One region of the Shewanella seohaensis genome, then DNA from elsewhere that is predicted to be linked to it. Evidence: predicted binding sites of a transcription regulator. Region 1 holds the regulator's gene; the other holds the start of a gene.
What was found. Region 1 encodes sigma-54, which starts transcription at its own class of promoters, with help from an activator protein. Its sites were predicted from a motif close to GTTGGCACGNNNNTNGNNT; they were not measured.
Positions count from the first base shown of each region.

Region 2: the regulator sigma-54 is predicted to act here: its motif matches at 2,153-2,171, upstream of L2713_RS06395 (YggN family protein).

Region 1 is NZ_JAKILE010000001.1:465,108-470,603, reverse strand. Features, by position in the region: gene mgtE (magnesium transporter) at 1-826, opposite strand, end outside; gene L2713_RS02060 (HPr family phosphocarrier protein) at 1,037-1,312, opposite strand; gene rapZ (RNase adapter RapZ) at 1,299-2,153, opposite strand; gene ptsN (PTS IIA-like nitrogen regulatory protein PtsN) at 2,150-2,593, opposite strand; gene hpf (ribosome hibernation promoting factor) at 2,596-2,883, opposite strand; gene L2713_RS02040 (RNA polymerase factor sigma-54) at 2,912-4,387, opposite strand; gene lptB (LPS export ABC transporter ATP-binding protein) at 4,494-5,225, opposite strand; gene lptA (lipopolysaccharide transport periplasmic protein LptA) at 5,222-5,496, opposite strand, start outside.
Region 2 is NZ_JAKILE010000004.1:203,546-209,041, reverse strand. Features, by position in the region: gene trmB (tRNA (guanosine(46)-N7)-methyltransferase TrmB) at 47-763, shown strand; gene L2713_RS06405 (YggL family protein) at 809-1,135, shown strand; gene glsB (glutaminase B) at 1,135-2,049, shown strand; gene L2713_RS06395 (YggN family protein) at 2,228-3,049, shown strand; gene L2713_RS06390 (LysR family transcriptional regulator) at 3,469-4,410, shown strand; gene L2713_RS06385 (DUF885 domain-containing protein) at 5,036-5,496, opposite strand, start outside.

The sequences.
Region 1 (5,496 bases):
CATCATCGTCCATCCCCGCCATCCCCATCATGGAGTGCTCGGCGTCTTCACGGATAACATCCACCACGTCATCGATGGTGATACGCCCGAGTAATTTGCCCTCACTGTCGACCACTGGCGCAGATACCCAGTCATGGCGCTCGAACAGCTGTGCTACTTCGCTGTCGGACATGCCCACGGGAATGCTCTCAATATCAGTATCGATAATGCTGCTGATATGAGTATTGGGATCGCAGGTGAGCAGATCCGCAAGTTTGACCCCGCCGAGTACGCGATCGTGCTTATCCACCACGTATAAGGTGTCAGTGGTGTCGGGCAGGTTGCCCCGTTGGCGCAAATAACGCAGTACCACATCGATATTTACATCGGGCCTTAAGGTCACAGTATCTGTGTTCATTAGGCTGCCCGCGGTTTCATCGGGGTAGGAGAGCGCTTGCTCGACCCGCTGGCGGTTTTGCAGGCTCATAGACTGCAATACTTGCTTATAGACGGTATCCGGCAAGCTTCGCAGGATATAAGCGAGATCGTCCGTATCCATACTGGCGGTAGCCTTGGCGACCCGTTCAGGGCTCATGGCGCGGATCAGCGGGTCTTTTAACTCTTCACTGAGTTCATCGAGAATATCCCCGAGCTGATCTTGATCGATAAGTTGCCATAGCACTTGCCGCGCTTTAGGGGGCGAGGACTCTAGAATCAATGCGATATCCGACGCCGCCATGTTTTGCAGCATTTGCCTGACATGCACAAACATACCGCTATTGAGGGCATGGCTCAGTTGGTCGAGACGTTGTTCGACTTGTAAACTGTCTGAGGCTTCTACAGGCATGTTTCCTCCAAGGTGGCGACGTGGATGGGGCGTTTGGCTGTTGAGGACTTAAGCCAAAGGACTTAAGCCAAAGCGCAGCAGTATATTGTAATTGAGCGCACGGGAGGGCGTCGAGTCACAAATGTGTTTTACTGGTATAAGGTGCTGAAATCAAAACCAAACAGGGTACTGAATAGCTGTAGGGGGCATAGAGATGAGATGTCGAGGCAATTAGCAGGCTTCGTCGAACTTAGCGTCGATAAGCGCGCAAATGGCATTGAGAGCGGGCTCCGCATCTGGGCCTTCGGCAATCAGGGTAATGGTTTTACCCATACCGGTTTCCAGCATGAGTAGTCCTAAAACACTGGCGGCAGAGGCCTGTTTTTCACCTTGGATCAGCGTAATGCTGGCATCAAACTCTGAGGCCAACACCACGAGCTTTGTCGCGGCGCGGGCATGTAAACCGAGTTTATTGCAGATGGTGATTTGGCGCTCAAGCTTTGGCATGGCTTAACTCTCGGTGGCGGGCATTCACTTTGTGTTTGCCGTTGCTAAAGCGTTTAGCTAGCTGTTCGGCCACGTAAACCGATCTGTGTTGGCCGCCGGTACAGCCGATGGCGATGGTCAGATAGCTGCGATTATTACGCTCTAAGTGAGGTAACCAAGTCTCGAGTAAATTCTCGATTTGCCAGATGAACTTATTGACCAGCGGCTGGCGATTTAAAAACTCGGCAACGGGTTCATCTAAGCCGGTTAGGGGGCGCAGCTCGGGTTCCCAATGGGGATTGGGTAAAAAGCGCACATCAAACATAAAGTCGGCTTCGGTTGGCATACCATGCTTAAAACCGAAGGACTCGAAGTTGATCACCAGTTCCTTATCGACACTGCCAAGCAGGATTTGCCGCACTTGGTCGCTGAGTTCATAGATATTCAGATTCGAGGTATCTATGTAGTGATCCATCTGCTGTGACAGGGGCTCGAGCAATTTTCCTTCAAGTTTGATGGCTTCTTGCAGTGATACTCGGCTCTTAGATAAGGGATGTAAGCGCCGAGTCTCGCTGTAGCGCTTTAACAGTACTTTATCGCTGGAATTTAAGAAGAAGCTGGTAAGTTCAGTGCCCTCTGGCAGGCTTGCGAGCTGTTTGACGAGTACCTTGTCTTGCTCCGGCAGGTTACGCACGTCGACGCTGATGGCGACGAGATCGTTACTGCCCTTGAGCTGTTCGAGTAAGCTGCCAATCAGCGGCAACGGAAGATTATCGACACAATAGTAGCCGAGATCTTCAAGCACTCTTAGTGCGACCGATTTGCCTGAGCCTGAGCGCCCTGACACTATGACCAGTTTCATCCAGTGATTACCTGATAGAGTTCCGTTTCATCATGCGTCTTGCGCAATTGCTTCAATATTTGTTTGTCGCTGAGCTTTTCAGCCATGCAGGACAAAGTGCTTAAGTGCTGTTGACATTGGTCAGCAGGCACCAGCAGCGCAAATAAAATGTCGACAGGTTGTTTATCGATAGCATCAAAGGCTATCGGCTCCTCACATTTCACCAATATGGCTATGGGTTGTGTTATATCGGTTAATCGACCATGTGGAATGGCGATGCCGTTACCTATACCTGTGCTCCCCATCTTTTCGCGCGCCACTAGGCTTTCGAAGATCTCTTGAGATGAGAGGGTGGGGTACTGGGCAGCGGCTAAGTCGCTGATAAGTTCCAGTACCTTTTTCTTACTGCCCGGAGTGGCGCAGGTCGTGCATTCCGGCCGCAGTATGGTACGAAGTTCCATTGCTAGTGTTTTGTTAACTTCTCTTTGTGTTTAATAACCTGACGATCAAGCTTGTCTATCAGGACGTCTATGGCAGCATACATATCTGCATGCTCTGAAGTCGCGAAGACTTCACCACCGGTGAGGTTGATTCTCGCTTCGGCAATTTGTTGCATTTTCTCAACATTGAGCACAACGTGCACATTATTGATCTGTTCGAAATGACGTTCAAGTTTTGAAAACTTTTCCTCAACATAAGCCCGTAACGATTCAGTAATCTCGATATGGTGTCCACTCAGGTTTATTTGCATATAAACGTCCTCCGATTTCCACTTTAGGCTATAAACTTTTACGCTGATTGGAAGGGGGAATAAGCATCGCTTCTCGGTACTTCGCAATGGTTCTGCGCGCAACGTTAATTCCCTGTTCTGCCAGAAGCTGTGCCATCTTGCTGTCGCTTAATGGTTTTTTCTGGTTTTCCGCTGCAACCAGTTTCTTAATGAAGGCTCTGATTGCCGTGGATGAGCACTCACCGCCATCATCAGTCCCGACGTGGCTTGAGAAGAAATATTTTAGTTCAAAAAGTCCCTTTGGGGTATGCATGTATTTTTGTGTGGTCACCCGTGAAATGGTGGACTCATGCATTTCTACCGCCTCGGCGATATCGTTCAGGACCATAGGTTTCATGGCTTCTTCACCGTATTCGAAGAAGCCCTGTTGATATTGCACTATGCAGTTTGCCACTTTGAGCAGTGTTTCGTTACGGCTTTCAAGGCTTTTGATAAACCACTTGGCTTCTTGCAGATGCCCGCGGATAAATTGGCTATCGGCTTGGCTTTTGGTGCTGCGTGCCATGGCTGCATATTGCTGATTAACATTGATTTTTGGCATGCAGTCTGGATTTAACTCGACCACCCAGCGACCGTTTTTCTTCGACACCGATACATCGGGGATGACATATTCTTCATCAACAGGGGTGATGAGCAAACCGGGGCGAGGGTTTAAGGTTTGGATCAGCGCTATGCTGTCCCTTAACTCGTCCTCTTTAAGTTTGGTCTTACGCATCAACAACCTAAAGTCGCGGGCAGCGATCAGATCTAAATGATCTTTGATCAACATGCGGGCGTTTTCGAGGTGTGGGGTATCCGGCGAAAAATGGGAGAGTTGGATAAGCAGACATTCGCTTAAATCCCTTGCGGCGACACCAACGGGATCGAAGTGTTGAATACGCTTGAGTACGGCTTCGACTTCATCCAGTTCAATCTCTGGATTGCCCATGGCCTCGAGGATATCTTCAGTACTTTGAGTGAGATAACCTTGATCGTCGATGGCATCAATAATCGCGGTGGCGATGGCTAAGTCGGTTTCAGAGAAGGGCGTGAGGTTTTTCTGCCATTCTAAATGTTCGTACAGGCCTTCACTGGTTTCCCCTTGGAAGGGCATGTCATCTTCACGGCTGGCACCAGAACCTGAGTTTGGCGAGGCGGTAAAGACTTCATCCCAAGTGGTGTCCATGGGCAGTTCTTCGGGCAGAGATTCTTTGGTCAACGACTCGGCAATGTCCACGGTGGAATTGTCTTGTTCCTGTGGTTGGGCCGTCGTTTCGCTAAAGTCGGTATCGGCGATATCTTGCTTACGTTCGGTAGGCGCGTCGAATTGCTCCTCTTCCAGCTCGAGAAGAGGATTAGAGTCTAAGGCTTGCTGGATCTCTTGCTGCAGTTCCAATGACGACAATTGCAACAGACGAATGGCCTGTTGAAGTTGTGGCGTCATGGTTAACTGTTGACCCAGTTTGAGCTGGAGTGACGCTTTCATGTTACCGCTGATCCCTACGTTATTATTTTGAATTTAGGCCGCTTGTTATCATATTGATGGCGCTTACTAAGCCAAAATCCAAGGCTAATTGGCTCTGTTTAAGTAACTATAGCCTGAATTGTTCACCTAAGTACACAGCCCTAACTTGCTGATTGTCTAAGATCTCTGCGGGAGTTCCTTCGGCAATCAGGTTTCCGTGACTAACAATGTAGGCATGTTCACAGACGTCTAAGGTCTCGCGCACATTGTGGTCTGTGATCAGTACCCCAAGGCCTCGGCTCTTGAGTTGTTCGATGATTTTCTTGATATCGATAACCGAAATCGGGTCGACACCGGCGAAGGGTTCATCGAGCAGAATAAACTTAGGATTGGCCGCTAAAGCGCGGGCAATTTCGACACGGCGACGTTCACCGCCCGATAACGACATGCCTTGGCTATCGCGAATATGGGTGATATGGAACTCTTCGAGCAGATGTTCCAGCTCTTCTTCGCGTTGATCGCGATTGAGCTCTTTACGGGTTTGCAGTACCGCCATGATATTGTCGTGCACGCTCAGCTTGCGAAAGATACTGGCTTCCTGTGGCAGGTAACCAATACCTTTGCGGGCGCGCAGGTGCATGGGATCGGCGGTTAAATCATCATCGTCGATAAAGATATGGCCTTTATCGCTTTTGACTAAGCCCACGACCATATAGAAGGTGGTGGTTTTACCCGCGCCGTTTGGGCCGAGTAGGCCGACGACTTGACCCGTTTTCACCGTCAGGCTGACATCTTTCACAACCTGACGACTCTTATAACTCTTAGCGAGATTCTGTGCTTTTAAGGTGATTTGGGTCATTTAGAGTCCTGTTTTTTCACAGGTTTGTCCGCGGGCTGGTTCTTGAGCTCTTCCTGATAGTTGTCAGGTTGAATAATGGTAATCACGCGATCATCACCGCTACCCGTACTCTCAGCGATCAATTTTTGCTGAATAATATCGTAACGGATGAGGTTACCCGTCACTTGGCTACCCGCTTGATCTAGGCTCGCTGAGCCCGTCAAAGTTAGGGTGCGGGTCGCCATTTCGTAGCGAATTTCTTTCGCGCTCGCCGAAGCTGGGCGTCCATCGT
Region 2 (5,496 bases), on a different contig from region 1:
TAATGCCCTTCTTTTTAGATGGTGTTGTCCACGAGACGAGGCAAAAATGAGCGAAGTCACTACCGCTGAATTTAATGAAGAAGGCAAGTATCTGCGTAAGATCAGAAGCTTTGTCCTAAGAGAAGGTCGTTTGACTAAAGGTCAAGCGCAAGCCATTGAGACTCAGTGGCCAACAATGGGCTTAGATTACAGCCCAACACCATTAAACCTGACTGAAGTGTTTGGTCGCGAAGCCGATACCGTACTGGAAATTGGTTTCGGCATGGGCGCGTCTTTAGTACAAATGGCACAAGAAGCTCCAGAGCAGAATTTTATCGGTATTGAAGTCCATAAGCCTGGCGTGGGTTCATGCTTAAGTGACGCCGCCGCCGCTGGGGTGACTAATCTTCGCGTGTATCACCATGATGCAATGGAAGTGTTAGAACATGCTATCGCCGATGGCAGTCTTGCTCGCGTGCAATTGTTCTTCCCCGATCCTTGGCATAAAAAGCGCCACCACAAGCGCCGTATCGTGCAGGCGGAGTTTGCTGAGCTTATTCGCCGTAAACTGAAGATTGGCGGCGTGTTCCATATGGCGACCGACTGGGAAAACTACAGCGAACATATGCTGGAAGTGATGAATGCGGCCAATGGTTACAAAAACCAATCCGCCGATGGTACCGTGGTGCCGCGCCCAGATCATCGTCCACTGACTAAATTTGAAGCCCGCGGTCATCGCCTCGGCCATGGCGTGTGGGATCTGATGTTTGAGCGTATCGCTTAACATCTTTTATAGATTTTATTTTTTAACACAACGGGGAAAATCACTATGGCAAAGAATCGTAGCCGTCGTTTACGTAAGAAAATGCGCGTTGATGAATTCCAAGAGTTAGGTTTTGACATTACTTGGACCTTCGATGCATCTGTCTCTGAAGCCGATATTGATGCAACAGTCGATAAGTTTATCGATGAAGTCATTGAAGCCCGTAAGTTAGGTTTCCACGGCGGTGGTCATATCGAGTGGGAAGGTATTATTGCTACCCAAACTATCGGTAAGTGCACCGAAGAAGATGTTGCTGCAGTGAAGGCTTTCTGGGCGGGTCAAAAAGTGACTCAACTTGAAGTTAGCGATCTGTACGATATCTGGTGGAGTTAATGCCAGAACAGGCGTTATTAGAGGAAGTGGTCGACAAAGTTCGGCCCTTGCTCGGCCAAGGAAAGGTTGCTAATTACATCCCTGCGCTCGCCAATGTTGATGCTGGTAAATTGGGTATTGCCGTGACCACAATTGACGGTGAAACCATAGGCGCAGGCGATTACCTTGAGCCATTTTCAATTCAAAGTATTTCTAAAGTTTTCAGCTTAACCTTAGCGCTAACTTTATATGAAGAAACCGAAATTTGGAGCCGTGTCGGCAAAGAACCCTCGGGACACTCCTTCAATTCATTAGTCCAAGTTGAACTCGAGCGGGGTAAACCTCGCAATCCCTTTATTAATGCTGGCGCGTTAGTTATCGCTGACTTATTACAGAGCCGTTTAGGGGCGCCTAAGCATCGGATGTTGGAATTGGTCAGGGCGCTGAGTCAAAACGATAAAGTCTGTTTCGACAAGCAAGTGGCGGATTCAGAATATCAGCACAGTGCACGTAATGCGGCCATCGCTTATCTGATGAAATCCTTCGGTAATTTTCAAGGCGATGTCGATACAGTGCTGCGCACTTATTTTCATTATTGCGCCTTAAAAATGAATTGCGCCGACCTATCGCAGGCGATGTTGTATTTAGCCAACCGCGGTAAAACCTTAGATGGCACTGAGCTTATTTCGCAGGTACAGACTCGGCAATTAAATGCCCTGTTAGCAACTTCTGGCTTATATGACGGCGCCGGTGAGTTTGCCTATCGTGTTGGTATGCCGGGTAAAAGCGGTGTTGGCGGCGGCATTATTGCGGTGATCCCCGGGGAACTTTCGGTCTGCGTTTGGTCACCCGAATTAGACAATCAAGGTAACTCCCTCGCAGGGACGGCGATGCTTGAGCATCTCAGCCAGCGTCTCGGACGTTCAATCTTCTGATTTAACTCTTTTATTAGCACTGTTAGGCTAAATATTAGTGAAATTTACTAATCTGTTATCGGTGCTAATTTTTATAACTTCATAATAATCATATTGTTATAAAGTTGGCACATCTTCTGCTATTCATCTTTTAGCACGTTAGCTTAGTCGAATTCCTCAGATTAAAGGATGAACAACAATGAAGATAAATACACTATTAACCGGAGTGGCATTATCGGGCGTTATTTTAGGCGCTTCTGGCTTGCAATCAGCACAAGCGAAAACCGAGCCGCAAATCGATGAGCGCTGTGAGGTCTCTCTTAACTATGATGTGAGAGTCGAACCGAAAAAATTAGTGATGAGCGAGAAGGGCACCGAGAAGTATCGCATAGAGGTCGACAAGTTATACGTTGAAGGCAAGCAGGTAACCTTAACCGACAAACAGAAAAAGCTCGTGAGCCAGTATGCCGATGAGGTTTCGACTCAGGTTCCTGAGGTCATTGAATTAGTCAACGAAGCCGTTGCACTGGCCTCTCAAGCTGTAAGTATGGCATTAACGCCACTGATGGGCGATGCGGCTGGCGCTAAGTTTGATGAGATGATGGCGGGCGTGCAGAAGCGTGTTGATACCGTAGCCTACAAGCAGGGCGATAGTTTTTACCTTGGTGCGACTGAAGAGTCGATGCAAAACACCTTTAACGACGAATTTGATAAGGAAATGGAACAAATCGTGCAAAACTCCATTGGCACTCTGATGATGAATATCGGCAGCCAAATCCTTGCGGGCGACGGTGAGTCCTTCGAAGCTAAGATGGACGCATTCTCACAAAAAATGGATAGATTAGGCGATGATATTGAGCAGCAAATTGAATCCCAATCTAAGGGGATTGAAGCGAAAGCCGATCGTTTATGTGACCGTTTTGAAAACCTGCTGGTGCTCGAGAGTCAACTGCGTAAAGAAGTGCCTGAGTTAGCACCCTATGTGTTGACGCAAAACACTCACCATGAATTACGTGAATAGTGCTCGGCAGAGTAGCTTAAAACCAACACTGGTTGGAGTCAGGTAATGTCGACCTAACTGACACCATAAATACAGTGATATAAATGAAAAAGCCCCAGTACGTTAAGTGTCTGGGGCTTTTTCTTGATTCATTTTAGCCAAGCGGAATGATATTAATCTAATTGCTTGCGGCTATTTACTATGGAATATTACATTCTAAAGACTAATGTTTGGTATACTCTTAAAATATAATGAAAAGCTGGCAATTCAGTCAGATAGAACACTCTACTTTAGCGGACTTTTTCGGTCTAAATCTCTACAACGAACCCAATTGCTGTGAGATATTAAGGCATTGAGGGATGCTTCAAGGCATTTGTGCTGCATTCCTATGCTATTCCGAAAGTTAATATCACTGTCGAAACTGCTTAAGGCGACTTTCCATGTTAGAACTGTTAGAACCTATTGCGATTTTTACTCATGTGGCCAGAGCTGGTAGTTTTAGTGCCGCCGCAAGAAGGCTTGGGATCTCTAAATCTAAGGTCAGTACGCAGGTAGCCGATCTCGAACATAGACTCGGTGTTCAACTGATCCAGCGTACCACTCGAAGCTTAAGTCTGACTGAAGCTGGACATTTGTTATATCTGCAAGGTGAAGAGTTGCTTCGCGATGCCGAACAGGCCATTGCTAGCGTGCATAACTTAAACGATGCCACCCGCGGCGTGTTAAAGGTGGGGATTTCCCAGTCCTTTGGTGCTATGCATATCATTCCTGCGCTGCCATCATTTATGGCCAAACACCCTGAGCTAGAGCTGCAAGTCAGCTTATTAGATCATAAGGTGGATGTAGTCAGCGAAGGTTTAGACCTATTGTTGACTATGTCTGAGCAGCTTCCCTTGGGTATGGTGGCGCGTCCTTTGATGAAGTGTCAGTTCCTACTCGTTGCCTCGCCTGATTATATTGCTAAACATGGCGAACCGTCGCGTCCAGAGCAATTGGTCGACCATAACTGCTTGGTGTATCAAGGTGAGTGGCATGAGCACAGCATGTGGCAGTTTAAAAAGGGCGATGATTACTGTGAGATAGGTGTCTCTGGTAACTTTAGAGTGGATAACGCTCCCGCTTTAAAATCAGCTGCGATCAGTGGCTTAGGGGTTGTCTATCTTGCCAGTTACTTGATGGAAGATGAAATCGCTAAGGGCACTTTAGTGCCGCTGCTGAGGGATTGGCAACTGACGCATCATTTACCGCTACAGGCCGTTTACCCACGCCGTAAACACTTAGCGCCTAAGGTGAGTGCCTTCATTGAGTTTATTAAAGACCATATTGGTAATCCGCCTTATTGGGATATTCCCTATGCGGAACTCTTCAGTGAACGTCAGTAATTTTGGAAACATTGTTCTTAAAATGCGTTCAATGCGTTTTGAGCGAGTCTGGTAGTTTTTAGATTATATTAAAATCAATTTGTTACGTGATTTTTGGTTTGTATTTTAGTTTGATTTTTTAGGGTTTTCTAAAACAGCTTTTTAGTGGGTGTATTGAAGTCTGTTCTTAAATGAATACAATGGTTGCCAGATGATTCGGAATGACCTGAGTCCTACACTTTTATTGGAAATGACCCCTTTCGATATTAGCGTACAGGTTGGCAGCAATGCAGTTTCGGATCACAGCCAGCAGAAGTTTGCGAACTAAAACAATGTTGGCTTTTAAACCATCATCCTAGTTTTTGGTTTACCTCAGCTCATTAGGCTGAGGTAATTTTTTTCTGATGGTTGAGTGCGGAAAACGAGTTTTGTCTCTCTGTACCCTAAAGTCACACCGAGTGTTAAGTGCTTATGCTTAATACATTAAATATAGTGACCCACAGTGAGATAGGGTTTTATGACCAAGCCGGTGATAAATCCAATAAAAAAGCCACTTGATAGTGGCTTTTTTATTGGCTGTGATTTAACGATGTTATTCGCAAAGGCGCTCAAGGGAGGCTAGCGTTAGCCTCCCAAGGTTTTATGCTTAGGCTTTATTAACGCTGGCAATCCATTGATCGACTTGCTCTTCTAGCACATCCAAAGGCAGTGCGCCGTTAGCCAAGACTAAAGTATGGAAATCCCGGATATCAAACTTATCACCCAGTTGTTTTTCCGCCTTGTGTCTCAGTTCGAGTAACTTAATCATCCCAACTTTATAGGCTGTGGCTTGAGATGGCATAACAATATGACGCTCTACCATTTTCTTCGCATCGGATTTTGCGTTAGGGGTATTATCGACGTAATAAGCTATCCCTTGTTCGCGGGTCCATTTCTTGGCGTGGATCCCAGTATCGACCACTAAACGACAAGCTCGCCATAACTCCATCGCCAGTCGACCAAAATCGGAGTAAGGGTCGGCATATAAGCCCATCTCCTTCGGGAAAGACTCACTGTAGAGTCCCCAACCTTCGATATAGGCGGTATAGCCACCGAACTTACGGAACT